One region of the Agrobacterium sp. 22-226-1 genome, then DNA from elsewhere that is predicted to be linked to it. Evidence: predicted binding sites of a transcription regulator. Region 1 holds the regulator's gene; each other region holds the start of a gene.
The links. Region 1 encodes HrcA, which represses chaperone genes, less so after heat shock. Its sites were predicted from a motif close to GTTAGCACTCNCNNNNNGNGAGTGCTAAC; they were not measured.
Positions count from the first base shown of each region.

Region 1 (10,088 bases):
GGCCGACTGTCTTTTTTCTTCAATGGAAATCTTTCCGCTTCTGCCCGCGTCTTATGGCGCAGCAAATAGCATTCCATGCGCCGCTCGCCTAGAGCCGGAACGAATGTCGGCTACATCACTTTGCCGGGAGTTGTCCGGCATTTGGAAGATGGCCTGTCGCAGCGGCTTTCTGCCGGTTCGCTTCGTCATGCCAGCGAACGGCTTCCTTCGCCTCGATACGGGCGCGTTTGCGATGTTTGCCCTGGGCGAACCATGTGGCCGCCGACCCCAGCAGCACACCGAAAATGACCGCCAGAAACAGGAATACGAAAAACGGCGCGGTGAAGGACAGAACGCCATCTTCCGGTCGGAACGGATTGAGCGCCAGCGTCACGCATTGACGATTGGCCACGCACAGGATGACGAGAATAATCGCCAGCGGAAGCAGGATGATGAGGTTGATGATTTTTTTCGACATCCGAGAATACTCCATCGCTGCGGGGCTCCGCTAGCTCCGTTTCCGGCGCGGGCAGTGAGGACGATCAATCGTCCTCTTCGTCACCCATGCCGGGGTTCAGGCGCTCGCGCAGTTCCTTGCCCGTCTTGAAGAAAGGCACCCATTTTTCTTCGACAAAAACCGACTCACCCGTGCGCGGGTTCCGACCGGAACGCGACGGACGGTTTTTCACCGAAAATGCGCCGAAACCACGAAGCTCGACACGATTTCCTGCCGCCAGGGCGTCGGTGATTTCATCCAGCACCGCATTGACGATGTTTTCCACGTCACGGTGATAAAGGTGCGGGTTACGCGCAGCAACGATCTGCACCAGTTCAGACTTGATCACGGTTGCCCCCTGAAAGAATTGGATTTTTAACGCGGCTCAACCTGCCAAACGGAAACAAGACCGTCAAGAAACAACTTGTCCGTACCGAGCTGGCCGGGGCCTGCGAAGGGAATTAAATCGTCATATCCCAGAAACTTCGCTATTTGCGCAACACTGAAAACCGCAAAAGGCGAGCGGGACGACGGCGCGCGCCATTCAACGATCGGCAGATCCTTGGCAACACCGCGTGTTTCGAAATAGCTGCGAATTTCCTTTTCGCCGCCCAGCGTATCGACCAGCTTGTTGGCGAGCGCCTGCCTGCCGGTGAAAATCGATCCATCCGCCAGTTTCAGCACGTCTTCGCGCGGCAGCTTGCGGCGATCTGCCACAAGGTCGACAAACCAGCCATAGCTGTCCATCACCATGGCGCGGATCATCGTCTTCGCCTCCTCCGGCGCCTCGTGGAACGGCGAAGGCTCCGCCTTCATCGGCGACGACTTGATTTCCTGCAACGAAACGCCGAGCTTTTCCATCAACTGGCCAAGCTGGGGGTACTGGAAGATCACGCCGATCGAGCCGGTTATCGAGGTCTCGCCGGCGACGATGACATCGCCTGCCGATGCGATCATATAACCTGCCGAAGCGGCGAGCGTGCGCACATCCGAGACAACCGGCTTCTTTTCCGCAACGCCTCGAATGGCCTTGAAGATGCGCTCACCGCCATAGGTGGTGCCGCCTGGCGAGGAAATCGACACGATCAGCCCTTTGACATTCTCGCTCTTGGCGATCTTGTCGAGCCGCTCGATAAGTTCGGTATTGTCGGTGATCAGGCCGGAGACCTCGACGCGGGCAATATGGGGTTTCGCATTTTGCTGCGGTCCATCCCATAAAAACCGGTAAAGACCGAAAGCGCCGGCGACAAGCAGGAGAACGGCGGCAACCCGCCAGAAAGTCAGCTTGCGGCGCAACCGCCTGCGATCCGCTATCGCCATATTGTCCATAAAAACCTCTGTCATCCGCTTTTGCGCTTCAGGCCATATGGTTCTTCTAACGCGAAGCCGCAAGGAAACAATAAGGAAACCAGAATTACGATAAAATTCGCATTTCCCTTGCACCTCTCCAGACAAAAACCATATTGGCAGGACAAAGCACTCATGCCAAAGACATTTAGATAGAGACACAAGCTTCGATTGTGCGCCAGAATGGCGCCCTAGAAGCATTCCGGACCCACTCTTATGCTCGAAAGACTCCGCGAACCCGCGCCAGCATTTTCGCTGCCCAATGACCAGAACGGCGCCTATGACACCGCGCTGCGGCATTCTGCGCGCGTGAAGCGGCTGAAAATCATTCTGCCGCTCGGCGCGGCAATCATTTCGCTCGCCTTCATCGCCGTTTCGGTTATCCGCACCTGGGCGCCCGACGAGGTTTCTCTTGAGAGCGCGCGAATTGAAGACGGCAAGATCGTGATGGAAAAACCGGCTGTTGCCGGCCGCAACGAGAAGGGGATCGATTATTCCATGAACGCCGACCGTGCGTTGCAGGACATCGCCAACCCCAATCTCATGACCCTTGAGAAGGTTCTGGCGGCAGTGCCGGTAAACGACAGCGTCGCGCAGGTGATCGCCCAGGAAGGCATTTTCGACCGGGCGACCAACAAGCTGAAGATGACCGCTCCTTTTGACATCAATCTCAGCAATGGCATACAAGCGAAGTTCCAGTCTGCGGATGTCGATCTGAAGGCCGGGAAAATGAGCAGCCAGGAGCCGGTTTCTATCAAAACAAACGACGGCTCGATTGTTGCGCAATCGATTGACATCGCCGATAATGGCAAGACAATTACATTTTCGGGGCAGGTACGGGCACGTATCGCTGCATCCAATATCAAGAATGAAGGCAAGTGAGAGCCCGGTCCAGATGATGCAAATTTCCCGTCCCGTTTCCCTTGGCAAATCCGCCGGCCTTGCAGCCGCAGGCCTTGTCTTTTCGTGTCTTGCAACTGTGGCTTTCGCCCAGAACACCACCAGCAACATGCAGGGCGTCAAGCTTTCCGGCGACCAGCCTATCGCGATTGAAAGCGATCAGCTCGAGATTCGCGATCAGGAGCGCAAGGCCTATTTCACCGGTAATGTGAAAGTGGTGCAGGGAACGACCACCCTTCAGGCCGGCAAGATGACCGTGAATTACAAGGGCGAGGGTTCTTCGCTCACCAGTGGCGACGCAAATATCGAAAAAATCTTCGTCGACAATAATGTCTATCTGACGTCCGAGACCCAGAAGGCGACGGCCGATCACGGCGAATTCGACATGGCGGCGCAGACCTTCATCCTGACCGGCAAGCAGGTCGTGCTGTCCGAGGGCACGAATGTGTTCACCGGCTGCAAGCTCACCGTTCTGATGAATACGGGACAGGCCAAGCTGGAAAGCTGCGGCGGTCCTGTCCGGATCATGCTCGATCCGAAATCGCAGAAAAAACAGTAGTCTTTCCTCGTGAAGATACCCTCGATCTCAAAGATATTCGGCGGCGGGCGCAGCCGATCCGCGGACGCGGCCTCGCCGGCGGACAAGACCCCCTATCAGGGCACGCTGATCGCGCATGGCCTGACGAAGACCTATAATACGCGCCGTGTCGTCAACGGGGTTTCGCTGGTCGTGCGCCGAGGCGAGGCCGTGGGACTGCTCGGCCCGAACGGTGCGGGTAAAACCACCTGTTTTTACATGATCACGGGCCTGGTGCCCGTGGATACCGGCAAGATCGCCATCAACGGCAATGATGTCACCACCATGCCGATGTATAGACGCGCGCGTCTCGGCGTCGGTTATCTTCCGCAGGAAGCATCGATCTTCCGGGGCTTGACGGTCGAGGAAAATATCCGCGCCGTGCTGGAAGTGCATGAGCCGGACGCTGCCAAGCGCAACCGCAAGCTCGATGAGCTGCTGGAAGAGTTTCATATCGCGCAACTGCGAAAGTCGCCTGCCGTGGCGCTTTCGGGTGGCGAGCGGCGGCGTCTGGAAATCGCGCGCGCACTCGCGACCGATCCGACCTTCATGCTGCTCGACGAACCTTTCGCAGGCGTCGATCCGATTTCGGTCAGCGATATCCAGAATCTGGTGAGACACCTGACAGCGCGCGGCATCGGCGTTCTCGTGACTGACCACAATGTCCGTGAAACGCTCGGTCTCATTGACCGCGCCTACATCATCCATGCCGGCGAGGTGCTGACGCATGGACGTCCGGACGATATCGTCAACAATCCGGATGTACGCCGTCTCTATCTCGGCAATAATTTCAGCCTTTGAACGCCTGGGCGCGAAAGATTCTTCATCGCGCCCCGCCCTGACGCTTGACCAAACAAAATAAAAAAGCAATTTTTGGGCCAAGTTCCGTCGTCTCAGTAAAATTTCTGGAAAATCAGGCGACGGAGAAGCTGTAAGGGGAGTTTCGCGTCCGCCATGGCATTGTCTGCCAGCCTTTTGCTGCGTCAAAACCAGTCTCTCGTGATGACACCGCAACTGATGCAGTCCATCCAGCTGCTTCAGATGACGCATTTCGAGCTGACGCAGTTCATTGCGCAGGAGGTGGAGCGCAATCCGCTGCTGGAAATTGCGGCAAACGATGGCGATTTGAGCAGCGATGCACCTGTAGACGCGGAAAGTTTTGGCGACGCCGATAGCGAAAGTTCGGAGAGATCCGCCACGGTGACGTCAGACAGTGACGACTGGTATGGCGACCGTGCCGCAAATCTTGGCGAGCAGCTGGATACCAGCTTCGAAAACGTCTTTCCCGATGATGCCGAGCCCCGAAAAGCCGATGCGCCCGAACTGGCCGGCCAGTGGAAATCCATGCCCGGCCAGGAGTCGGGGGAAAGTTACGATCTCGACGATTTCGTCGCGGCCAGACAGAGTCTCGGCGACCATCTCAATCAGCAACTGCCGCTCGCCATATCCGCCGCCGAGGACCGGATGATCGCCGATGCGCTGATCGGCCAGCTTGACGAGACCGGCTATATTGCGGCGGATGCCGTCGACGACGTCGCCGAACGGCTGGGCGCGGCCCCGTCGGCGGTCGAGCACGTTCTGAAGACGCTTCAGGGCTTCGATCCACCGGGTGTATTTTCCCGTTCCTTAAGCGAATGTCTGGCGATCCAGCTTGCCCAGAAGGACCGGCTCGACCCGGCCATGCGGGCTTTCGTCGACAATCTGGAACTTCTGGCGAAACGCGACTTCGCCTCCTTGAAAAAAATCTGCGGTGTCGATGAGGAAGACCTCCTCGACATGCTGGCGGAAATCCGCACGCTCAACCCCCGCCCCGGCGCGGGTTACGATTCGATGGTTTCGGAGACCATCGTTCCCGATATTATCGTTCGTCCCTCCTCCACCGGCGGCTGGCTGGTGGAAATCAATCCCGAGACGCTGCCGCGCGTGCTCATCAACCAGAGTTATTTCGCCGAGGTGTCGAAACACAAGGCACGCGCAGGCGAGGATCAGGATTTTCTGACTGAGTGCATGCAGACGGCGCATTGGCTGACCCGCAGCCTCGACCAGCGCGCCCGGACAATCATGAAGGTGGCGACGGAAATCGTGCGCCAGCAGGATGCCTTTCTCGTCAATGGCGTGGATCATCTGCGCCCGCTGAACCTCAAGACGGTGGCCGACGCCATCAAGATGCACGAATCCACCGTCAGCCGGGTGACATCGAAAAAATACATGCTGACGCCGCGCGGTCTGTTCGAGCTGAAATATTTCTTCAGCGTGTCGATCAGCGCCGTGGAAGGCGGAGACAGCCATTCGGCGGAAGCGGTGCGCCACCGCATCAAGGCCATGATCGCGCAGGAGGCCGCCGAGGCGGTTCTTTCAGACGATGATATCGTCGACAATCTGAAAAAGAGCGGCATCGATATCGCCCGCCGCACCGTCGCCAAATATCGGGAGGCGATGAACATCCCCTCCTCCGTGCAGAGACGTCGGGAAAAGAAGGCGATGGCCAAGCTATCCGCCTTCTGAGCGGTGGCCGCGATCACGTTTATGGCGGTTTTTTGCCGCACCATTGACTCTTGCCACGGCAAGGGCTAGAAGCCCGCCGCACACGTAAGCAAGGTCATTTGTAACGGATTCATCTCCACCGTCCATGGGCGTAAAATTCGAATGAGGGCTTTTTAAGGTCTTCGAAACGCTTGGATGCGCGCGCGGCTTGACGTAAGCTGGTACTCGCAAATCACTACAAAAAGGAAAATTTCCATGAGTGTGCGTGTATCTGGTAAACATATGGAGATCGGTGAATCTTTCCGTCAGCGGATCGAGGACAATATAGGTCTGGCGGTTACCAAATACTTCGATGGGGGGTATTCAGGCCAGGTGACCGTGGAGAAGTCCGGATCGCGTTTTGCCGCGGACTGCAAGCTGCATCTCGATACCGGCATTGTATTGCATGCGGCGGGTCAGGCAAATGATCCGCAGGCCAGCTTCGATGCCGCCGCAGAGCGGATCGAGAAGCGCCTGCGCCGCTACAAGCGCAAGCTTAAGGACCACCACAATGGTGCGAATGGCGTGTCGCAGGAAATCGCCTATACGGTGATGGATGCTATTCCCGATGAGGACCACGAGGTTCCTGAAGATTACGCACCCACCATCGTAGCGGAGAGTTCGAAACAGATTAAGACAATGTCCGTCGCCAGCGCCGTGATGGCGCTCGACATGACGGACGAACCGGTTCTGCTGTTCCGCAGCCCGGGCAAGGAATATCTCAACATCGTTTACCGGCGTCATGACGGCAATATTGGCTGGATCGACGCGGAAACGATCAAGAGCTGAACAGTCTGACAAGACGTGGGAGGCAGAGCGCGAAAGCGTAGCTGCCTCCTGCATCGTCTCGATGGCATGAAGGAAAAAGAGAATGGCGTTGGCAGATTTGCTGCAACAAGATGCGATTATTCCCGCCCTCAAGGTGAATTCCAAAAAGCAGTTGCTTCAGGAGCTGGCCGCAAAGGCAGCCAGAATTACCGGAGTCTCGGAACGGGAAGTTTTCGACGTCATCCTCCAGCGTGAGAAACTCGGCTCCACCGGTGTGGGCCACGGCATCGCCATTCCGCATGGCAAGCTCAACAGCATCCATCAGATCACCGGCGTCTTCGCGCGCCTTGAAACACCGGTCGATTTCGAAGCGCTGGACGACCAGCCGGTCGATCTGGTTTTCCTGCTGCTCGCGCCCGAGGGCGCCGGCGCGGATCACCTGAAGGCGTTGTCCAGAATTGCACGCGCCCTGCGCGACCCTGAACTGGTCGCCAAGCTGCGCGCCACCGATTCCGATACCGCAATCTACGCTTTCCTCAATCAGGAGCAGGCGACGGCGGCTTGATCGCGGCTAACTCCCTCAGTTTAACGGCAATAAAAAACGCGCCCTGAAGGCGCGTTTTTTATGACGTAAGGATAGATGCCTTACGCGTCTTTTTCATTGAGAGACGAGGTGCCCGGCTCGGCCGATGCGGCAACTTCCGCCTTCGGGCCGCCCTTGGCGACGCCGACCATTGCCGGGCGCAGGACGCGGTCGCCGATGGTGAAACCGGCCTGAACCACCTGCAGCACGGTATTGTTCGGAACCGCCGGATTCGGAATTTCGAACATGGCCTGATGGAAATTCGGGTCGAACTTCTGGCCCTCGGCATCGATCTTCTTCACGCCGTGGCGTTCCAGCGTCGACAGCATCGAACGTTCCGTCATCTCGACGCCTTCGATCAGACCGTTGAGACCGGCTTCGCCATTGGTCTTGAGTTCATCGGGAATGGCTTCAAGCGCGCGGCGAAGATTATCGGAAACGGCGAGCATATCGCGCGCGAAACCAGCGAGAGAATAGGCTTTCGCATCCTTGACATCGCGTTCCGTACGACGGCGAAGATTGTCCATTTCGGCCGCAAGGCGCAGGAACTTGTCACGCAGGTCGGCATTTTCAGCCTTGAGCAGCTCGACCGGATCGGGTTCGGCAGCGTCAATCGGCTCTTCCCCGGCGAGCGCGGGTTCGACAAACTCTTCGGCGACGTCCGCGTCAGGTCCGGGCTTTTTTGTATCGTCGGTCATGACGTTCTCCAGATTTGAATATGTTGGTTGCGCCCGATATCGAGCTTTGACGGGCAAAAATCAAGGCTTGCGGCGAAAAGCTTGCCGCATTCCCTGACCTTGCGGGTCTGTCCTATCTCTGCTTGCGGGAAAGGCGGGCCATGATCTGCGCCGTATAGTCCACCATCGGCACAATACGGGCGTAATTCAGCCGGGTCGGGCCAATGACGCCGACCGCACCCACGACACGATTGTCCTCATCGCGATAGGGCGCGACGATCAACGACGAACCGGACAGGGAAAACAGCTTGTTTTCCGAGCCGATGAAAATCCTGACCCCCGAGCCGCTTTCCGCGAGATTGAGGATTTCGATGAGATTTTCCTTGCGCTCCAGGTCGTCGAACAGCAGGCGCACCCGATCGATATCTTCCTCACCGGCGAGACCCTCGAGCAGGTTGGAGCGACCGCGAACGATGAGACGGCCGAGCTTGCCCTCCTCATTGTCTCCCGCCCATACCGCCAGACCGCGCTCCACGAGGTCCTGCGCCAATATGCCGAGTTCCGATTGCAGTTCCGCCCGCTGCGTCTGGAATTGACCGCGCAACTCATGCAGCGTCTGACCGGAGAGATGGGCATTGATGAAATTCGCCGCTTCGGTCAATTGCGACGAGGAGATGCCGGCCGGCAATTCGATGATGCGGTTTTCGACCTGATTGTGGTCGCCCACCAGCACGGCGAGCGCCTTGGTGGGCTCCAGCCTTATGAATTCGACATGCTTGAGGATGACGTCGTTCTTCGCCGTCAATACGAGGCCCGCGCCGCGCGACATGCCGGACAGCATGCGGCTAGCCTCCGTCAACAGCCCTTCCAGCGACTGTTCGTGGCCGGCGACCGGTCCGATCTGACGGTCGATAGTCGCCCTTTCCTCGGCGGGCAGGTCACCCACCTGCATGAAGGCGTCAACAAAGAAGCGCAGCCCCGTCTGGGTCGGCAGGCGACCGGCGCTGATATGCGGCGAATAGATGAGGCCCAGTTCCTCGAGATCGCTCATGACGTTGCGAACGGAGGCGGGTGAAAGCGACATCGGCAACAGCCGCGACAGGCTGCGCGATCCGAGCGGCTCGCCCGTATCGAGATAGCCTTCGACGATGCGCCGGAAAATTTCCCGCGACCGTTCATCCAGCAGCGATGCCTGATCTTTTGATAGCGGTGCGGAAAAACCCATTTCGTCCGTTCTTTGTCGTTCAAACCAGCTCGCATCAATATAATGCGTTGCAACGCCGCGGCAAAATGGAAATTGGCTTTGCAAAAGCCCGGACCTCGCCTTAGAAGGCAGGGACCAACATGGAGAGTGGATCATATGCGGCCTTCAGGCAGAAAAACCGACCAGATGCGCAAGGTTTCCTTCGAGCGCAATTTCTCGAAACATGCCGAAGGTTCCTGTCTCGTGAAATTCGGCGACACGCATGTGCTCGTCACCGCAAGCCTTGAAGAAAAGACGCCGCCGTGGCTGCGCAACAGCGGCAAGGGCTGGGTCACCGCCGAATATGGCATGCTGCCGCGCTCCACCCACGAGCGCATGAAGCGCGAAGCCGCTTCCGGCAAGCAGGGCGGTCGCACGCAGGAAATCCAGCGCCTCATCGGCCGTTCGCTGCGCGCCGTCGTCGATCTGCAGGCGCTGGGTGAGCGCCAGATCAGCATCGACTGCGACGTCATCCAGGCCGATGGCGGCACCCGCACCGCGTCCATCACCGGCGCATGGATTGCCCTGCATGACTGCCTGAAATGGATGGAAACCCGCAACATGATCAAGGTCGAGAAGGTTCTGAAGGACCATATCGCCGCGATCTCCTGCGGCATCTTTGCCAACCAGCCGGTGATCGATCTCGATTACCTCGAGGATTCCTCCGCCGAGACCGACGCTAATTTCGTCATCACCGGCTCCGGCGGCATCGTCGAGGTTCAGGGCACAGCGGAAGGCGCGCCCTTCTCCGAGGAAGAATTCCTGACGCTGCTCGGTCTTGCCAAGGCCGGTTGCAGCGAACTGGTCGCCCTTCAGAAACAGGCAATCGCCTGAGCCGACAGGAAAGCACCATGCGCAAGCTCGATACCAGAACGATCGTCGTCGCCAGCCACAACAAGGGCAAGATCGCCGAAATCGCCGATCTGATCGGGCCTTTCGGCTTCTCCGCCAAATCGGCGGCGGAACTGAATTTCGAAGAGCCGGATGAGACGGGT
Region 1 covers NZ_JBNWCP010000001.1:255,661-265,748, reverse strand. Annotated here, with positions in the region: gene ACQZ5K_RS01345 (class I SAM-dependent rRNA methyltransferase) at 1-23, opposite strand, end outside; gene ACQZ5K_RS01340 (LapA family protein) at 116-457, opposite strand; gene ACQZ5K_RS01335 (integration host factor subunit beta) at 522-848, opposite strand; gene sppA (signal peptide peptidase SppA) at 851-1,804, opposite strand; gene lptC (LPS export ABC transporter periplasmic protein LptC) at 2,039-2,704, shown strand; gene ACQZ5K_RS01320 (LptA/OstA family protein) at 2,718-3,281, shown strand; gene lptB (LPS export ABC transporter ATP-binding protein) at 3,291-4,100, shown strand; gene rpoN (RNA polymerase factor sigma-54) at 4,254-5,804, shown strand; gene hpf (ribosome hibernation-promoting factor, HPF/YfiA family) at 6,039-6,611, shown strand; gene ptsN (PTS IIA-like nitrogen regulatory protein PtsN) at 6,694-7,155, shown strand; gene grpE (nucleotide exchange factor GrpE) at 7,236-7,871, opposite strand; gene hrcA (heat-inducible transcriptional repressor HrcA) at 7,984-9,075, opposite strand; gene rph (ribonuclease PH) at 9,211-9,927, shown strand; gene rdgB (RdgB/HAM1 family non-canonical purine NTP pyrophosphatase) at 9,945-10,088, shown strand, end outside.

Region 2 (10,088 bases), on a different contig from region 1:
CAGGTCGTGGGAATGGCCTGATCTCCAGTGCGGTCTCGGCGCTGGAGGAGGGCTGTGGGGTGATGTTGGAAGTCCTCGACTATCACGAACATTCCCTGAAACGCGGCGCGAATTCCCAAGCGGTCGCCTACCTGAAATGCCGCACTCGTGATGGCGTCACGGTTTTCGGGATCGGCATCGACGAGGACATCGCCACGGCTTCGGTCAAGGCCGTCCTCAGCGCAGCAAACGCCAGCTGAGTTTGCCAAAGTCTTGGCGCTACCAAGACATCCTCTAAGTCGCGCTGGCGCCGATCGTCGGCCTGATTATCTCTAATCATGAACTGGGGACCGGCGATTCCGCGGCCACGCCGTTATAGAACAGCAGGAATCAGGGTGATAAATCGGTTGTAATCGATGCGGGGAATATCATGAAGAAAGAAGCGACAGGCACTTTTGACGTGAAACTCGCGCCGGTCGGCGCCGGTGAAGGCCCGATTGGAAACATGTCGATCGACAAGACCTTTCACGGCGATCTGCAAGGCACCAGTGTCGGCCAGATGCTTGCATTCCGCAGCAACGTTGAGGGCTCGGCCGGCTATGTCGCGATGGAGCGCATGACTGCCAGCGTCAACGGTCGGCAAGGTACGTTCATGCTCCAGCATAGCGGGCTGATGGATAAAGGCGAGCAATCCCTGACGGTCGTCCTCGTGCCGGACTCCGCTACGAACGGACTGGCAGGCCTAACGGGGACTATGAACATCGTCGTCGCCTCGGGGCAGCGCGATTATCAGTTCCGCTACACGTTGCCGGACTAAGCGATCGCGAGCCACGTCAGCAAAAGCCAGTGGACATGTTGTACCCAAGGGGTTCGGATCGTGTGCTGAGAGGCTATTGCAAAGATCGCGGTGACGCACAAGCGAGCGGCGAAGATCTTCTGCGACGTCATCGATGAGCAATCTCAAGCGGCGTCGTTTCAAAGTGAAGTGATTTTTGTGCCCGTTGCGCTGATCTACCGCTATCGTGTCAACGACCGTGACCTTGGACGGATGATGGCGCACCTCTACTTGAAGAGGCAGGATATTGGCCTGCCCTTGTAGTGCAGCCGTACGAGTTTTAGAGAATCGCGGTCGCACTGACCTGCTCCTGGATGATGTAGAGTTCAAGTTCATCGAGAGGGCTGCGTCCCACGAACGCCTTCTGTAATGCATCCCTGCGTCAGCGCTTTCCGCCCCGCATGACGGCTGCAGCGCGGCGATCGATTTCCTCGTCATAGTCAAAGAAGGAGCCGCAGAAACTATCGAAATCGGCGGCCACGAAGGCCAAAGGCACCGTTTCATCATCCTCCATTGCACCGACCCCATGGATCGTCATGTACTTCACCGAGCCATGCTCCGGCCCCGGCTGGAGATCAAGCACAAGGATGTCCCCGGAGATCGTCTGGCCGATGCCGACGGTATCCTCGCGCCCCCAGCGGCGGACTGTGACCTGCAGGGCCTTGAGGTCGAGAGCCTGCTTCGCATGCCCGAGCGCATGAAAGTAGCGAAAGAGCGTCGCGTTCTCCGACAGGATTTCATCATTCGGATCGAGGAAACGCTCCAGAAAGAGGCGCGCCTCCGGAGAATACTCATACCGGAAACCCCGTGGCGACACCTTGCCTCCATTCATCCGCAGCAAAAACTGTCGATACGCCACCGGCAACGAAACGCCAAGCTCCTGTGCGAAGGCGGCAAGCGCCTCTTCACTTGGCAGCCCGACTGCGGATTCTCCATCAAAGGGTCGGAATTCGATCGGCCCCGATGCGCCTTCCACAACCTTGATCACCATAGAATTTCCTCTCAATCATCAGAAGACGGCCTCTGCCGCGATACTATACCCACCATCGTGCGGAATAATGGCGTCGTGGTGGGTGGTGGGTCGAGTCCCCAAGTTACATTGCGGTGCCGTCAAGGAAGCCCCACCAACTAATGATGAAAAATAGCCAAAGCGGCCCGCTCAACCAACTAAGGGAACGGGCCGCACGATCACCATGCAAGCGGAAGAGAACGCGCATGGGATTGAAAATCAGGCGGCGCCCATACGGTGTGCGGTTTGGTTATCCGGGCTTACGCGTCCACGGCCGGTCCTGAAACGTATTCAGCCCCACCTTGTCACTGGCGGAGCTGGCAAAAATTGTCTACCGATAACCTGTGCGAACCCAGCAAGAAGCAAGTGGGCACCCACTGGCGTTTAGTGTCCCTTGGACGCTTCGTCTTTCTTCGCCTGATCGTGATGCCACTTAATGGCATAGTACATGCCGATACCCAGCACTATGATCTTGAATGGGATGAAGACATCTCACGAGTTTCAAACGTCCGTCGACTAAGAGCGTCCCAAATGGAAACGGCACCCCAAGGTGCCGTTGGGTTTCTAACCCTTTCATACAAATTCGGTTTTAGAGCGACGTTTATCCACCGGGAGCGAATCCGAAGCGGTTGTCGTTCGCTGCGACTAGGCTACCCGCGTTGATGACGGTACCGCGCATCGCGGCTTCGTCGTTCAACCTCTCGAAAGCGGCGCGACCGTCTGGCGGCAACCACTTGTCCCGAACCATAGCCGGTGCCGATCCGGTGCCAGGAAATGGGCCTGCGATATTCTGATTGCGTGTTCTGATCATGCAGGATGTGCTCCATACGGAGCAACAATATATAGTATTTTAGGCCGGGTTCTGTGATCCACGCCTGCAAAATAAGGGTGCCCCGACGTGAGCCACACACATACTTTCCGAGAGAGAGGCGAAAACGGCTAGTGGGTCTGCGAAATTTTTTTTGGATAGATCACACGACATAAAAAGCCCCGCTTTCCGCGGGGCTGTGTATCTAGCCGGCTGCTTGAAGATTGGGTCTATGTTTGCCCGCGGGCAACGAACTTGTCATAACCATCGGCATCCCTGCCTCAAGGCAAGCTGCGATGAAAGCCTCACGCGCGACGTCCGGAGACGCGGCCCACGCCAGTGCGGCCCGGCATCGGTGTACCGCCCGCTTGTAGCGATCCCCGCGGCGAAGGGGCCACTCGTGCTCTAGGTAGTCCAGCGCATCGTAGACGCTGAGGAATGTTCTCTCGAGTCCGCACTGCATGCGAACACGAACGGGTGCTCGAAACAAAACATCTTGGCTGTTCATTTCTTACCTCCAATCCAAACAACCAGATCAAGAAGCACAAAAAATATTGGTGGCAGAAAAGGCGCGTTCAAGACCTCGTCGGCAAATTTCAAACGGCCGTGGCTTGGTTCAAGCCAGCCCTTTTTCGTCGGTTTTTTTTCAGCGTCCCTGTGTGGGCAGTGCTTCATGAACCTGGCGAGCTTCGACCGGTCGCCACCGAACCGCTCCCGCACCTCCACCGCCATATGCAGGCTCACGGCATATTGCTGCTGCAACTGCTCGACGGTGTATGGCTCCATTTTGTTCTCGCGCATTTGCGTTCTCCTCATGAGCCGCAAATGGAATTGTGGCGGTACTTGTTCCGGGTTGTGTGCCGACCGCCCTTCTGCCCGTTGCCCGAATAATTCATCTTGAGAACCGTGCAGAGCGGTGTGCGGGTGTCAACCACGACACTCCTAAAGTCATAGTCGTCGACTATCACGAGGCAGCCGGCGTCATGAGCTCTTCTCCGCGCAGAGCTGCTGCGCTGCTTCGTTTGGCGGTACGAAAATTGTGCGGCCACCTCGGTGAAGGCGGTCAAAAAGGACTGGATCAGCGTATCCAACAAGCTCTTGACGCTCTTCGTGTGATCGGAAATGAAGCAGTTCACCCTGGAACCATGGATCTGAATGAAGGGACGCACGCTGGTCTTCTGTTAAGTCTCCCGCAACGTCCTCGGCGCTCGGCCACTGCGCCTGCAATCAACAATTGATGAGAACCAAGTTGCGACCACTTATCTTGCGCAACTTCTACTTTAGGCAAGACTAATGGTAGGCGCAACGTATGATGAACGAATATAGAACGATTCTAATTTAATCACAAAATTTGCGCGCAGCGGCCATGAACTTGTGGACAAAAATCGCACTGGCATGAGCGATCGCGGCAGATGTCACTGTCTTGCTTGTTCTCGGTTGACTTTACAATGCCCGGACGGATTATTCCGCCGCTACCGTGGCCGACCTCTGCACCACTGTTCTCACAGTTCTCTCCCGGCAAAATCTCCCTTCCCTCTACGCCAAGACCTATAGCCAAAAACGCACGATCTTTTTTGCGGCGATCACGTGAGCGACGCCCTGCGAGTAACCAATAATGGGGAACCAATGACTGACACGATCGATACGGCCCGCGTCGCCGACATACTGGAAATCAAGGCTCTCAATGCGAAATACAACTACGCTGTCGACGATGTCGACGGAAAGGCTTGGACGGCGTGCTTCACTAAGAGCGGCGTATTCAACGCTCTGATCGAGGGGCAGCGCCCTTGTGGCCCAGAGGAGCTTGCGGCGTTCGTCAAGCTCTGCAACGAGACTTTCGGCAACATGCATCACCTTACGACCAACGAGATCATTACGTTCCAAGGCGATACAGCACGGCAGAAGGCCTACCTGCAGTTCTTCGTGGTCAAGGACGGCAAGACCGAGGGCAGCATCTGCGTCTATCATGACTGGTTGGAGCGCGAAGACGGCGCTTGGAGGTACAGCCGTCGAGACGTCGATTACAAGGTCAAGTTCACTGAATTCGTCCAGCCGTCCTGACGTTATGGAAGCCAACGCGTGACCTGTCCCGGAGATCGGGATCCCCAAAATTTCAGCAGACTGGAGACACATATGCAATTCAAAGGTAAAGCCGTCCTTATCACTGGAGCGGCCGGAGGGATCGGAAAGGCTACGACGAAAGCTTTTCATGATAAGGGCGCTAATCTTGTTCTCGTCGACCTGAACAAGGACGCCCTTGAAGCGATGTCTGCCGAGCTCGGTCTCAAACCGGACCGAAGCGTCGTAATCGCCGCTGACGTTTCGAAAGAGACCGAGGTGGAGAGCTTCGTCGCGGCCACCAAGGCACGGTTCGGAAAGATCGACGTGTTTTTCAACAATGCGGGCATCGAGGGAAAGACAGGACTGCTTGTCGATACGAGTGCCGAGACCCTGGATAAGATTCTCGACGTCAACATCAAGGGCTGCTTCTTTGGACTCAAGCACGTGCTCAAGGAAATGTCCGTCCAAGGTGGCGGGGCCGTCGTGAACACGTCGTCAATGGCTGGCCTCATTGGGTTCCACTCCCTCGGAGTTTACACCGCGTCCAAGCACGCCGTGATCGGGCTAACCCGCGCTGCGGCCGCTGAAGCAGCACCAGCGAAGATCAGGGTGAACGCTGTGTGCCCAGGCCCGGTGGACACCCGCATGATGCGCGGGATCGAATCCGGCTTCTCCGAGTCAGATCCGGCAGGTGTCAAGGGGCAATTCGAGAACTTGACCGGCCTCAAACGCTATGCGCAGCCGGAGGAAATCGCCGATTTGGTTCTGTTTCTCGCCTCCGACAAGGCGTCCTACATCACCGGAAGCATGTACACCATCGACGGCGGCATGACCGGAATGTAGGGCCTTAAGCTCGACCCGCGGTGCCAAGGTTCAGGCGGATGAAGGTGCGGAGACTTGATGCCATCGCTGCCACGGCCTAGCCCCTGAGCTTGGCGAAAGAGTTCCTGTACTCGCGGGGCGACATTCCGTAATGGTTCCGGAAGGTCCGGCTGAAGTGCGACAGATCGTTAAAACCGGCGCCATAGGCAGCGGTCGAAATGTTGCCAAATCGTTCGTCAAGCAGGTTGCTCGCACTTTGTTCGAGCCGCCGCTTCATCAGGCTCTGGCTGAAAGTGCGATGTGGGCCTACCACCGCTTTGCCCTGAGCACTGCCGATGCGGAGGATCTGCTCGCCAAGCGCGGAGTTGTCGTCAGCCGGGAAACTGTTCGGCTCCGGGTCAATCGCTTCGGTTGTCATTTCGCGAACTGCATCCGCAGGGACCGGCCAAAACCCAAAGACAAGTGGCACATGGATGAGACCGTCATCAAGATTGGCGGCAAGAAGTTCTGGCTCTGGCGCGCCATTGATGCCAACAGCGTGTTCTCGATATCCTGGTTCAGGCTCGCCGCAACAGCAGGGCTGCCAGGCGCTTCTTCTCAAGACTGATCAAGCAGTTTGGTCAGCCGCGCGTGGGCGTGACGAACAAACCGGGCAGTACGTAACGCCGATCCAGGCCATCGCTCCAGATGCCGATCATCGGGCGCACAAGGAGCTGAACAACCGAATTGAAAACTCCCATCGGCAGACCCGAAAACGCGAGAAGATCATGGGTCGGTTCAAAACACCACTTCAGGCACAGCGCTTCCTGTCAGCCCACGAGCAAATCAACACCATCTTCCGCCCCCGCCGCTACACGCTGCCTGCCATTTCATACCGCCGCGCGGGCTGATGCGTTCAGCCTGTGGGCTGAGTATGCCGCTGAAATGACAGTCTACTGGCAACACGGCGTCGATGGCACCCAGCGCCAAACAACTTGGCACTGCCCCCGGGATGTTGACGGGCGCCATTGCGATGGCGCACGTGACCCACTGCATGAACTTAAAGATCAAGCCGCCTTCTGCGCTTCGATCTGCGCCGGAGCATTTGACGTCAGCGCAGGTGTGCTTTGGATCGAGATCTTCCGCGACTTCAAGGCCTCAGGGATCTCACGGACCAGCGCGATCGAGAGAATACCGTTGTTCAACTCCGCTCCCTTCACCCGGACATGGTCGGCAAGCTCAAACCGGTGTTCGAACGGGCGTCCGACGATGCCACGATGCAGGTAGCCATCCGCTGGTGCCTCCTGCTTCTTGCCGGTGACGGTCAGCAGATTGGATTGGAAGATGATATCGAGATCGTCCTGTGCAAATCCAGCCACCGCGATCGAGATCCGGTAAGTGTCGTCATCGCTTTTGACGATGTCATAAGGCGGCCATTCGCTGGTCGACCGGGCGCGCCGGGCGTTTTCCAGAAGATTGAAGATCCGGTCGAAGCCTACGCTCGAGCGGTAGAGAGGTGCGTAGTCGTAAGATGTTACCATAGCCATATCCTCCTTGAAGCAACATGGGTACGGGAGTGCCAAAAGCGGCGCTCCCCGGCGAAACCAGCCCTTGTCTCAGCGGCTGGCGGCAAATGAGTTGGTTTTGGCGATTTTCCGGTTCAAGATCTGCCGCAAAAATTTTACCGATCCCAATTTGCTCTATCTTCAATGCACTGATCGACTGAGAACGCGATGCGGGTACGCCGCCTTGAACTGCGAGATCATCGCGCAAGCTTGCTGCAATACCCGTTCAGTCGTTTCGGGATTGTCGCGCGCAAGTTCGTCGGCGTTTGTGCGGATCGCTTGTGCCATATTGGCCGACATCACAGCAAAACGGCCCTCACCATAGACCAGCGCATCTTGCGAGGTGGTCTCAAGCCAACGAGCAAAATCGGTGATGATCTCCTCCCTCTCCGGGATACTGGCACTCTTGATGATCCTGATATTTTCTTCCATGTGGCCTCACTCCGTACAGACGTGGAAAGCGATCGGGCTCATCAAGCCCCGATCGCCGGGTGAGCTAGGAAGTGGAAAAGTCAGATTCAAGCCTTAATGCAGCTTGAACTCGCCATCGACACGCCGCCATTCGTTGGGCCCGATCAGGCGCTGATGGCTGTAGCGAACCGAATGCAGCGGCCCATCGAGGGACGCCCGCCAAAAATCCAGGAACTTGTGCATCTCGGGGAAAACGGGCGCGAGATCGTAATCCTGCCAGACATAGGTTTGCAGAACGGATTCAAAGTCTGGGATGCGATAGAGGATGTGGGCAGTCGTCAGTCCGTAGCCATTGAGCTGTCGCTCCAGGTCAGATGAGAATTGCATGCTTCATCTCCATTTCGTAACAAGGTGAAGGTGACGTAAATTCTGATCGGCATCAAGACAATTCTACATTACCAGTTAAAATTACTTAGCGATTGCAGTATGTTAGCAGCCGCGATGGCCGAGTGCTAATTTTTCCAGAACACCCTCTTGAAATCGAAAAATCCCGAAAATAAATTTTGCCCGCGAACGCTTGAGTGAGGTTCGCACCCGCCCGGACTGGTCATCCGGTCCGGCCTGGGTCTTCAACGTCATCATTTTTGCTCAACGGAGGAAAACATGTCGTTCCGACCGCTTCATGATCGCATTCTCGTCCGCCGGGTCGAATCCGAAGAAAAGACCAAAGGCGGTATCATCATCCCTGACACTGCCAAGGAAAAGCCGCAGGAAGGCGAAGTTGTCGCCGTTGGGCCTGGTGCACGAAACGAGGCCGGCCAGATCCAGGCGCTCGACGTCAAGGCTGGCGACCGGATCCTGTTCGGCAAATGGTCAGGCACTGAAATCAAGATCAACGGTGAAGACCTGTTGATCATGAAGGAAAGCGACGTCCTGGGTATTATCGAAGCCCAGGCCGAGCAGAAGCAGGCTGCGTAATCACGCACCGTCCGCCATCAGTCAAAAAGCTGCCTATTGAAGGAGTGAACAAATGGCTGCGAAAGAAGTCAAATTCAACACCGATGCCCGTGAACGCATGCTGCGTGGGGTCGATGTTCTTGCCAACGCCGTCAAAGTAACGCTTGGTCCGAAGGGACGTAACGTGGTCATCGACAGGTCGTTCGGCGCGCCGCGCATCACCAAGGACGGCGTCTCGGTCGCCAAGGAAATCGAACTGGAAGACAAGTTCGAGAACATGGGCGCGCAGATGCTGCGCGAAGTGGCGTCAAAGACCAATGATCTCGCCGGCGACGGCACCACCACCGCAACTGTTCTTGCCCAGGCGATTGTCAAGGAAGGTGCCAAGGCGGTTGCGTCGGGCATGAACCCGATGGACCTGAAGCGCGGCATCGATATTGCCGTGGAGGCAGTCGTTAAAGAGCTGAAAGCGAACGCCCGCAAAATTACCAGCAATTCGGAAATCGCACAGGTTGGAACGATCTCGGCCAATGGCGACGAAGAGATCGGGAAGTACCTCGCTGAAGCGATGGAAAAGGTCGGCAATGAAGGTGTTATCACCGTCGAGGAAGCAAAGACTGCCGAGACAGAGCTGGAAGTCGTCGAGGGCATGCAGTTCGACCGCGGTTATCTCTCGCCCTACTTCGTGACCAACCAGGACAAGATGCGGGTAGAGCTCGAAGACCCTTATATCCTCATCCATGAGAAAAAGCTCTCCAATCTCCAGGCAATGTTGCCGGTGCTGGAAGCCGTGGTGAAGTCCGGCAAGCCTCTGCTGATCATTGCTGAAGACGTCGAAGGCGAAGCGCTCGCGACCCTCGTCGTCAACAAGCTGCGTGGCGGCCTCAAGATTGCGGCGGTAAAGGCGCCAGGCTTTGGTGATCGCCGCAAGGCCATGCTCGAAGACATCGCTATCCTCACCGGTGGCACTGTGATCTCCGAAGACGTCGGCATAAAGCTGGAGAACGTCACGCTGAATATGCTCGGCCGCGCCAAGAAGGTGGCAATCGAAAAAGAAAACACCACCATCATCGATGGCGTCGGCTCCAAGGCCGAGATTGACGGCCGCGTGGCCCAGATCCGCGCCCAGATCGAGGAGACGACATCCGACTACGACCGCGAAAAGCTGCAGGAGCGTCTTGCCAAGCTCGCAGGCGGTGTTGCCGTCATTCGCGTCGGCGGCTCGACCGAAGTCGAGGTGAAAGAGAAGAAGGATCGCGTCGATGACGCCCTTCATGCAACCCGCGCAGCCGTCGAAGAAGGTATCCTGCCCGGTGGTGGCGTAGCCTTGCTACGTGCAGTCAAAGCGTTGGAGGGTCTGCCGACTGCCAATGAAGATCAGCGGGTCGGCATCGATATCGTCCGCCGCGCAATCGAGGCACCTGTGCGTCAGATCGCTGAAAATGCCGGTGCCGAAGGTTCGATTATCGTTGGCAAGCTCCGGGAAAAGAGCGAGCTGTCGTTCGGATGGAACGCGCAGACCGGCGAGTATGGTGACCTTTATGCTCAGGGGGTCATCGATCCGGCCAAGGTGGTTCGCACCGCCCTGCAGGATGCGGCCTCTGTTGCCGGCCTCCTGGTCACGACGGAAGCGATGATTGCCGAAAAGCCAAAGAAGGACGC
Region 2 covers NZ_JBNWCP010000018.1:71,602-81,689, reverse strand. Annotated here, with positions in the region: gene leuA (2-isopropylmalate synthase) at 1-239, shown strand, start outside; gene ACQZ5K_RS23455 (DUF3224 domain-containing protein) at 410-796, shown strand; gene ACQZ5K_RS23450 (hypothetical protein) at 887-1,078, shown strand; gene ACQZ5K_RS23445 (SMI1/KNR4 family protein) at 1,197-1,790, opposite strand; gene ACQZ5K_RS23440 (DUF982 domain-containing protein) at 2,837-3,139, opposite strand; gene ACQZ5K_RS23435 (hypothetical protein) at 3,136-3,432, opposite strand; gene ACQZ5K_RS23430 (DUF4145 domain-containing protein) at 3,465-3,869, shown strand; gene ACQZ5K_RS23425 (nuclear transport factor 2 family protein) at 4,258-4,692, shown strand; gene ACQZ5K_RS23420 (SDR family NAD(P)-dependent oxidoreductase) at 4,765-5,535, shown strand; gene ACQZ5K_RS23415 (helix-turn-helix domain-containing protein) at 5,612-5,791, opposite strand; partial or broken gene ACQZ5K_RS23410 (IS6 family transposase) at 5,771-6,441, shown strand; gene ACQZ5K_RS23405 (Hsp20 family protein) at 6,561-7,034, opposite strand; gene ACQZ5K_RS23400 (hypothetical protein) at 7,200-7,490, opposite strand; gene ACQZ5K_RS23395 (usg protein) at 7,584-7,856, opposite strand; gene groES (co-chaperone GroES) at 8,133-8,447, shown strand; gene groL (chaperonin GroEL) at 8,500-10,088, shown strand, end outside.
Region 2: a site for HrcA is predicted at 7,958-7,986, ahead of groES (co-chaperone GroES). Genes of this name have one in related genera too.

Region 3 (10,088 bases), 360 kb from region 1:
GCAGCTTCGGATCATCCGAGGGCTGCAAGCTCTCGCAGGGCGGCCGCATCGCGGGCGGAAACCTCCGGATAGGCCGGATCGGAGCCAACATCGGTGGTGATGCGCCAGGAACGGGCGCATTTTGTGCCTTCCGCCAGCTTCTGCTCGACCACGACCTTTGCCACTTCCGGCAGGCGGAAGCCATCGGCCGGGCCTTCATCGCCCACCACCGAGATGGCCGAGGTGATGCAGATTTCGGCGAAATCCTGCCCCTTCAGCGCCGCCAGAAGATCGGCGTCGGCAATGTGGACGACCGGAGCTGCTTCCAGCGAAGAGCCGATACGCTTTTCACGGCGTTCCACTTCCAGCGCGCCGGTGACGACCGTGCGGACCTTGCGGATCTTTTCCCACTTCGCTTCCAGCGCATCGTTCTTCCACTCGGCCGGGATTTCCGGGAACTGGACGAGATGCACCGATTCCGCATCCGGATAACGCGAAAGCCAGGCCTCTTCCGTCGTGAAGGGCAGCATGGGCGCCAACCAAGAGACGAGGCAATCAAACAGTTTGGCGATGACCGACAGGGCCGCCCGGCGCTTCAGCGACGACGGCGCGTCGCAATAGAGCGTGTCCTTGCGGATATCGAAATAGAAGGCCGAAAGCTCGACATTGGCGAAATCCACCAGCGCGCGGGCGATCTTCTTGAACTCGAAGCCGTCATAACCTTCGCGCACGACCTTATCCAGATCGGACAGACGGTGCAGCACCAGCTTTTCCAGCTCCGGCAGATCGGCATAGGCGATCTCCTCGCCCTCATAATGGGCGAGCGTGCCAAGCATCCAGCGGATGGTGTTGCGCAGCTTGCGATAGGCATCGACATTGGTCTGGATGATGGCCTTGCCGAGGCGCTGATCTTCCCAGTAATCCGTCGTCATGACCCACAGGCGCAGGATATCGGCGCCGGCGTCCTTCATGACTTCCTGCGGCGAGACGACGTTGCCCTTGGACTTGGACATCTTCTCGCCCTTCTCATCCATGGTGAAACCATGGGTGACAACGGCATTATAGGGCGCGCGGCCGCGCGTCGCGCAGCTTTCGAGCAGCGATGAGTGGAACCAGCCGCGATGCTGGTCGGAACCTTCCAGATAGACATCCGCCGGCCACTTCATGTCCGGGCGGTCCTCCAGCGTGAAGGTGTGGGTGCAGCCGCTGTCAAACCAGACGTCGAGAATGTCCATGACCTGCTGCCACCGGGCATGGTCGTGGTCATTGCCGAGGAAACGTTCCTTGGCGCCTTCGGCGAACCAGGCGTCAGCACCTTCGGCCTCGAAGGCCTCGAGGATGCGGGCGTTGACGGCCTCATCGATCAGGACTTCACCCTTCTCATCGGCGAAGACGGCGATCGGCACGCCCCAGCTGCGCTGGCGCGACAGGACCCAGTCGGGCCGGCCTTCGATCATGGCGCGCAGGCGGTTCTGGCCGGAAGCCGGAACGAAGCGGGTGTCGTCGATAGCGCTCAGCGAACGCGAGCGCAGCGTGGTGCCGTCGCCCAGTTCCTTGTCCATATAGACGAACCATTGCGGCGTGTTGCGGAAGATGACCGGCTTCTTGGAGCGCCAGCTATGCGGATAGCTGTGCTTCAGACGGCCACGGGCAAACAGGTTGTTTTCCGCGATCAGCGCCTTGATGACGCGGTCATTGGCATCGCCCTTCTTGCCGTTATCGTCCATGACGCGGGCAGCGCCGCCTTCGGCGGACGGGCCGAAACCGGGGGCGTCTTCGGTGTAGAAACCGTCATCGCCAACCGGGAACGGGATGGCCGACGAAACGCCGCGCGCTTCCAGCTCACGCTGATGTGCGGTCCAGACGTCAAAGTCCTCGCGGCCGTGGCTCGGCGCGGTGTGCACGAAACCCGTACCGGCATCGTCGGTGACGTGATCGCCTTCGAGCAGCGGAACCGGGAAATCGTAGCCAAGCGACGCCAAAGGATGGGCGCAGGTGATGGCGGCAAGTTCTTCGGTTTTCACGTCGCGAACGAGCTTGAAGGTCAGCTTTGCCTTGGCTGCGGCCTCATCGGCGAGCTTCTTGGCGAAGATCAGCTTTTCGCCCGGCTGCGGACCGAAATCGTTCTGCGCGCTTTCCACTTCGTAGAGGCCATATTCGACCCGCGAAGAGAACGCGATGGCGCGGTTGCCGGGGATGGTCCACGGCGTGGTGGTCCAGATGACCACTGACGCGCCCCGCAACTCATCGAGATGCCGGCGGGTTTTATCGAGAGCCTCCTGGACAGCATAATCGACGATATCAGCTTTCTCATCTTCGTATTCGGGGCGAAGACCCAAATCGAATGATAGAGAGTTGATGGTCTGCTCGTCATATTCGAGTTTTGCCACCGGGAACTTCACCCAGATCATGTCGCTCTCGACATCGGCATATTCGACTTCGGCTTCCGCCAGCGCCGTGCGCTCGACCACCGACCACATGATGGGCTTCGAGCCGCGATAAAGCTGGCCGGTGCGGGCGATCTTCAGGAGTTCGCCGGCGATGCGGGCTTCGGCGTGGAAGTTCATCGTCGTATAGGGGTTTTCAAAGTCGCCCTCGATGCCGAGGCGCTTGAACTCTTCCGACTGAACCTTGATCCAGCCGGCGGCGAAGTCACGGCATTCCTTGCGGAATTCGTTGACCGGAACCTCGTCCTTGTTCTTGCCCCTGGCGCGATAGGCTTCCTCGATCTTCCATTCGATCGGCAGGCCGTGGCAATCCCAGCCCGGAACGTAATTGGCGTCGTAACCGCGCATCTGGAACGAGCGGGTGATGACGTCCTTCAGGATCTTGTTCAGCGCATGGCCGATGTGGATATTGCCGTTGGCGTAGGGCGGGCCGTCATGCAGCACGAATTTTTCGCGGCCGGCGGCGGAGGCGCGCAGGCGTTTGTAGAGGCCCATTTCCTGCCAGCGTTTCACCGTTTCCGGTTCCTTCTGCGGCAGGCCGGCGCGCATCGGAAAATCCGTCTGCGGCAGATAGAGGGTGGCGGAGTAATCCAGTTTTTCTGCGGTGTCGCTCATAATCGTACCGTTGTTGCGCGCCGTGTCGGTCGCGCCGTCTCAATTTCAAAGAGGGCAAATACGGAAAGCGCCATGACCAAAGTCATGACAAGCGCCAAAATCCCGGACCTTCCGGCTCGTCAGAGCGGGCGGAAGGCCGGGCCAATAATTCGGCCAATCTGAGTTTTGAACATCAACCGGTATTGGAACATGGCCGGTTGTTTATGCGGTTTTCCGGCAAAAAGGAAGAGAAAAGCGACGGCAATATCGGCCGGAACAGGGGCTGACCGGCCTTACCCGGTCAGAACGCGATCCTGGCGTCCAGTTCGCTGAGCGGACGCACGCCCGATAACATCGCCCTCGCCTCTTCTTCATCGCGCCTGATCTGGGCGACGAGCGGATCGAGACCGTCGAATTTCAGCTCGTCGCGCAGGTGCCCGAAGAAGGAGACCGAACAGACCTCGCCATAAAGATCGCCGGAAAAATCGAAGACGAATGTTTCGAGCAGCGCCGCCCCGTTTTCAGTGACGGTCGGGCGGTAACCGAAGCTTGCCACCCCATCGCGGATCGAACCGTCCGGGCGGCGGAACCGCACGGCATAGATGCCCGCTTTCAGTTCCGTTTCCGGTGCCAGCGCCATGTTGGCGGTGGGATAACCCAGCGTGCGGCCGAGCTTCTGGCCGCCGATGACTTCGCTTTCCACCGTGAAGCGATAACCGAGCAGGCCTGCGGCACCCGCCACATCGCCTTCGCACAGAAGCGAGCGAATCCGGCTGGAGGAGACGACATCCGCGCCCTCGTCGCGGAAGGCATCCACCAGCGTCACGTCGAAGCCATGGCGTTTGCCGGCCTCCATCAGAAATGCCGGGCCGCCTTCGCGGCCCTTGCCGAAATGGAAATCGAAGCCGGTGACGACAGCGCTGGCATGAAGCCAGTCGACCAGAATGGACTGGACGAATTCCTCCGCCGAGCGCTGCGAAAATTCCCGGTCGAAGGGATATTCGATGACGGAGCGGAAACCGATTGCCTCAAGGATGCGCGCCTTCAATGGCGCGGGCGTGAGGCGAAAGACCGGCGTATCGGGACGGAAGACGGAACGGGGATGCGGCTCGAAGGTCAGCACCAGCGCGGGAACGCCACGGGCTTCCGCCAGCTCCAGGGCACGATCCAGCACAGCCCGGTGGCCACGATGCACGCCGTCGAAATTGCCGATGGCGATGACGCCGCCGCGAAGAGCTTCCGGCAGCGGCTCCTTTTTTTCATTGCGGTGAAAGACGGTCATGGCAATCGATCCATTCCTGCGCCAGCTATTCCTCAGGCAAGATGTCCTCAGGCGAGACGGGGCATCCACCAGCCGGGAGCAGCACCCTGCCCCTTGAGATAGGCGTTGAGAAGCGCCTCGTCCGTCTGGCCGTTCAGCGTATATTCGGCGGCGTGAATGCCGCCGCTGATATAAAGAAGGTTGAGACCACTCGCAATCGCGCCCTTCACATCCGTCGGCATGCCGTCCCCGATGGCGAGCACGCGATCCTTGGCGAAGGCGCCGCGCACTTCTTTGGCCGCCGCAAGGCAGGCCTCATAGATCGGCGCATGCGGCTTGCCGGCAATGCGGACCTCGCCGCGGAGCTGTTCGTAGTAAGCGGCCATGGCGCCGGCGCAGGGAATGATGCGCTCGCCGCGCTCCACCACCAGATCGGGATTGGCGCAGATCATCGGCACGTTGCGGGCAATGAAGCCCTTGAGCATTTCGGTATAATCCTCAGGCGTTTCCGTCTCGTCGTCGAAAAAGCCGGTGCAGACCACGGACTGCGCTTCCGCCTCGCCGACGCGCTCGACATCGAGACCGTCCAGCAGCGGCAGATCCCGCTCCGGGCCGAGCAGGAAGACTTTTTTCGGACCTTCCGCGATCAGGCCGCGGGTGACGTCACCGGAGGTGATGATACGGTCATAGGCTTCATCCGGCACGCCGAGAACGCGAAGCTGGGCGATGACGCCGGGAGCGGGACGCGGCGAATTGGTGATGAGCACCACCGTCTTGCCGGCCTTGCGCGCTTCCCGCAGGGCAACCGCCGCATCCGGAAAGGCGCTGACACCATTGTGCAGCACGCCCCAGACATCCGAAAGAATAACGTCGAACCCAGCCGTGATTTCGCCGAGGGTGAGAATGCGATGGGCCATGAGATGCTTTCCGGATGCGAGAAGAGGGTGAGCGTCACATCGCAAAGCGGGACGCCGATGGCAAGGAAAAAAGCGCCGCCAGACCGGTCTTTGGCCCGCCTGACGCAGCATGAACACAAATGCCCATTAGATGCGATGCGGCCGGAACGCACGAAAAGAATGTCGTCGTGGCGCCCGTCCGCGCATGGGAAATTTCTGTCATGGAACGCTGATAACCATAAGCCATGAAATTTTTCAGACAGGGCGTTCTTGACTCCGGCAGAAGCCCTCCTTATCTCGGTTCCGCTGGCACTCGATAAAGGAGAGTGCTAACACCCATCAGGCGAGTTCCAAAAGCTCGCGCAGTCATTTGATCGAGGGATTAGACAATGACAAGCACCAATTTCCGCCCGCTTCACGATCGCGTCGTCGTTCGTCGCGTTGAGTCCGAAGAAAAGACCAAGGGCGGCATCATCATTCCCGATACCGCCAAGGAAAAGCCGCAGGAAGGCGAAATCGTCGCCGTCGGTTCCGGCGCACGTGACGAGGCCGGCAAGGTCGTCGCTCTCGACGTCAAGGTTGGCGATCGCGTTCTGTTCGGCAAGTGGTCGGGCACCGAAGTCAAGCTCAACGGCGAAGACCTTCTGATCATGAAGGAAGCCGACATCATGGGCATCATCGGCTGATTTCAGCCGACCCATCGTTTCCTTAAATTTCAAGCCGGACCCGGTCCGGTCATTCGAAACCAGGAGTTTTGAAAATGGCAGCCAAAGAAGTAAAATTCGGCCGCACAGCACGCGAAAAGATGCTCAAGGGCGTCGACGTTCTTGCTGATGCAGTAAAGGTCACCCTCGGCCCGAAGGGTCGTAACGTCGTTATCGACAAGTCCTTCGGCGCTCCGCGCATCACCAAGGACGGCGTTTCCGTCGCCAAGGAAATCGAACTGGAAGACAAGTTCGAGAACATGGGCGCACAGCTCGTTCGCGAAGTTGCCTCCAAGACCAACGACATCGCCGGTGACGGCACCACCACCGCGACCGTTCTGGCCCAGGCCATCGTTCGCGAAGGTTCCAAGGCAGTTGCTGCCGGCATGAACCCGATGGACCTGAAGCGCGGTATCGATCTGGCCGTTGCTGAAGTCGTCAAGGACCTTCAGGCCAAGGCCAAGAAGATCAACACGTCTGAAGAAGTTGCGCAGGTCGGCACGATCTCCGCAAACGGCGAGCGTCAGATCGGTCTCGACATTGCTGAAGCAATGCAGAAGGTCGGCAACGAAGGCGTCATCACCGTTGAAGAAGCCAAGACCGCCGAAACCGAACTCGAAGTCGTCGAAGGCATGCAGTTCGACCGCGGCTACCTGTCGCCCTACTTCGTGACCAACCCGGAAAAGATGGTTGCGGACCTCGAAGACGCATACATCCTCCTGCACGAAAAGAAGCTCTCGAACCTTCAGGCCATGCTGCCGGTTCTCGAAGCCGTCGTTCAGACCGGCAAGCCGCTCGTCATCATCGCTGAAGACGTCGAAGGCGAAGCTCTTGCAACGCTCGTCGTCAACAAGCTGCGTGGCGGCCTCAAGATCGCTGCCGTCAAGGCTCCTGGCTTCGGCGACCGCCGCAAGGCCATGCTGGAAGACATCGCCATCCTGACCGGTGGTACCGTCATTTCCGAAGACCTCGGCATCAAGCTCGAAAACGTTACCCTCGACATGCTCGGCAAGTCGAAGAAGGTTTCGATCTCCAAGGAAAACACCACGATCGTTGACGGCGCCGGCCAGAAGTCCGACATCGAAGGCCGTGTTGCCCAGATCAAGGCCCAGATCGAAGAAACCACCTCCGACTACGACCGCGAAAAGCTGCAGGAACGTCTTGCCAAGCTCGCTGGCGGCGTTGCCGTTATCCGCGTCGGCGGTTCGACGGAAGTCGAAGTGAAGGAAAAGAAGGACCGCATCGACGACGCTCTCAACGCGACGCGCGCTGCCGTTCAGGAAGGCATCGTACCGGGCGGCGGCGTTGCCCTGCTGCGTTCGTCCACGAAGATCACCGCAAAGGGTGAAAACGACGACCAGGAAGCCGGTATCAACATCATCCGCCGCGCCCTGCAGGCTCTGGTTCGCCAGATCGCAGACAACGCAGGTGACGAAGCTTCCATCGTTGTCGGCAAGATCCTCGAGAAGAACGAAGACAACTACGGCTACAACGCCCAGACCGGCGAATATGGCGACCTGATCCAGCTCGGCATCGTCGACCCGGTCAAGGTTGTTCGTACGGCTCTGCAGAACGCAGCTTCGGTTGCTTCTCTGCTGATCACCACCGAAGCCATGATCGCCGAGCTTCCGAAGAAGGAAGCTGCAATGCCGGCAATGCCGGGCGGCGGCATGGGCGGCATGGACTTCTAATCAGTCCTGTCACCGGAATTAAGAAAGGGCGGTCTTCGGACCGCCCTTTTTCTTTGTCGTGCCTGTGTGATTGACGGAAGGCGGCACATCTTATCGGCGTCATCCTTGGGACAGGCCCATTGCTGTCCGATTTAAATTTCTCGAAGAAGTCATGTGTCATTGGTTCTATTATTTTCGGGTATGCCGTGCCAAACCGGACACCAAAGAAGAATAGCGTTGTCAGATGGGAAGACAGGCTAGCCAATCACGCCGACGTCATCCTAGGGCCTGTCCCGAGGATCTGCAACCGATTGATTTTATTCGACGTGATTAGATCCTCGGCACAGGGCCGAGGATGACGTCAGCGTTCTCGCGAGAGATGCTTCATGAAAATCAACAGGTTGCACAATTCTGAAGGCCGAAAGCGGAACGGTTCGTGTATTGTCCCGTTTTGGAACAGGCGTGATTTTATCCGGCTATTTTTTGCAGCCCTATGCAATAATAGGGCACATTCAAGAGCGAATCACCACCCCATACGGGGCCGATTTCCACTCGGACCGGCTTATAAGCGCGCTATTTAGTTGTGCTTTTTCGCATATCTCGCGATATTGAAGAAGAAATACATAATATTTTTGATTTTCTCACTGGCTGGTTGTTGTAGGTAGGGGAAAATAAACTATAAGTCACCCCCCGTAAGGGTTCCGCGACGGGGCGGCCAGCATCGAAGGGGTTTCGATGCCTGGCAAATACGTTCGACTGCGGGTGGCGGTAAAGGTTCAACCTGGCAGTGGCGCTTGAAGTGGCGGCGCTGGCACGTGTTCATGCGGGGGCGCGATTTGTTTGAAATATCAAGACGCAACGATGCTCTGCCTGCGGCGGTAACAACCACGCCCGATCCCCGGACCCTGTCGCATTTCTTCATGTCGGAGGAGTGGAGCAGCGATCTTTCCAGTGGCGTCATCCGGCTCGGCGAACACGCATCGTTCATGCACGGCCTGCCGCCGGGCGAGTGCGGATTGCTCAGCCTTGTCCGCTGTTACGACCGCGCTGACCACGCCCGCGTTCTGGAACTTTTCGAGCAGGTTTCCACCGCACCCTCACGCTTCTGTTTTTCAACCGGCCTCTCCATCTTGCCGGCGATGCGGCAGCCGGTCATCTGCATGGGTGAATCTTCCGGCTTCGAAGACGGCCAGCAAGGGCGCATATCAGGGCTTTTCCTGTTTCCGCGCTTTGAGGATATTCGCTTCGCCGCCTGAACATAGCCGGACAGACGCTCAGTACCGTTCACAAAATGAAGACGATTTGTCTTCTATTGTTCATCTTTATGGGCGGATGATTTTCGGTCATTGATATCTCCAGACATTGCAGTTCAACCGGCGACACGCCGACTATTTACCGGAGATTTCCATGTCCAGCAGCCAGAACGTTCTCGTTCTCATCGCCCGTATTCTGCTTTCCTTCATCTTCATCACGTCGGGCTTCAGCAAGCTCGTCGATCCGGCCGGCACGGCCGGCATGATCACGGGCGCCGGCCTGCCCGCCGCAACCGCCCTTGCCTATATCGCAGGCCTGTTCGAACTCGTTGCCGGTCTTGCCATTCTCGCTGGTTTCCAGACCAAAATCGCCGCCTGGGCGCTTGCCGTCTTCTGCGTCTTCACCGGTCTGGTGTTCCACAGCGGCACCGTTGCCGTACCCGGCTGGCCTGAGCCGGCTCTTGGCTGGATCAACACGCTGAACGGCATCATGATGGTGAAGAACATCACCCTTGCCGGCGCTTACATCCTGCTTGCCGCCTTCGGCCCCGGCGCCTACTCCGTCGACGCCAAGCGCGGCGCGGCTGTGGCCCACGCATAAGCCAAATGGATCGACCAATAAAAAGCCGCCGGATCGCTCCGGCGGCTTTTTTTTACGTCGTCAGACCGCAGCCCTGATGCGCGAGGCGATCTCCTGAACCGCCGCATCGCCTTCGTGTTCCGGCTTGCGAGCGCGGACGAAACAAGCTTCCGAACGGACGATGATGCCGTCGGAGAGGATTTTCAGGTGGTTGGCCTTCAGCGTCGAGCCGGTCGAGGTGATATCGACGATGATATCCGCCTGCCCTGCGGCCGGTGCACCTTCGGTCGCGCCAAGGCTTTCGACGATGCGATAAAGCTGAATGCCGTGCTGGCGCGAAAAGAACTGCTGCGTCAGCCGCCAATATTTGGTGGCGATGGCGAGCCTGCGGCCATGACGGGCGCGGAATTCCGAAGCGACATCGCCGAGATCGGCCATGCTGTCCACATCCAGCCAGATTTCCGGCACGGCGACAACGACGTCCGCATGGCCGAAACCGAGGCGGGCGCAGAATTCCACCTGCGCATCGGCATTGGTCAGTCCCTCGCGCACGAGGTCCTCACCCGTGACGCCGAAATCTACGGTGCCGGCGCCGATCTCGCGGGCGATCTCGGAGGCCGAGAGATAGGCGATCTCGATATCGTCGCGCCCTTCGATGCGGCCGCGATAGGAACGGTCATTGCCGACAGCCGCCACTTTCAGCC
Region 3 covers NZ_JBNWCP010000001.1:612,973-623,060, reverse strand. Annotated here, with positions in the region: gene ileS (isoleucine--tRNA ligase) at 12-3,041, opposite strand; gene ACQZ5K_RS03015 (bifunctional riboflavin kinase/FAD synthetase) at 3,322-4,302, opposite strand; gene ACQZ5K_RS03010 (TIGR01459 family HAD-type hydrolase) at 4,350-5,198, opposite strand; gene groES (co-chaperone GroES) at 5,567-5,863, shown strand; gene groL (chaperonin GroEL) at 5,938-7,572, shown strand; gene ACQZ5K_RS02995 (hypothetical protein) at 8,373-8,807, shown strand; gene ACQZ5K_RS02990 (DoxX family protein) at 8,959-9,405, shown strand; gene hisG (ATP phosphoribosyltransferase) at 9,466-10,088, opposite strand, start outside.
Region 3: a site for HrcA is predicted at 5,483-5,511, ahead of groES (co-chaperone GroES). Genes of this name have one in related genera too.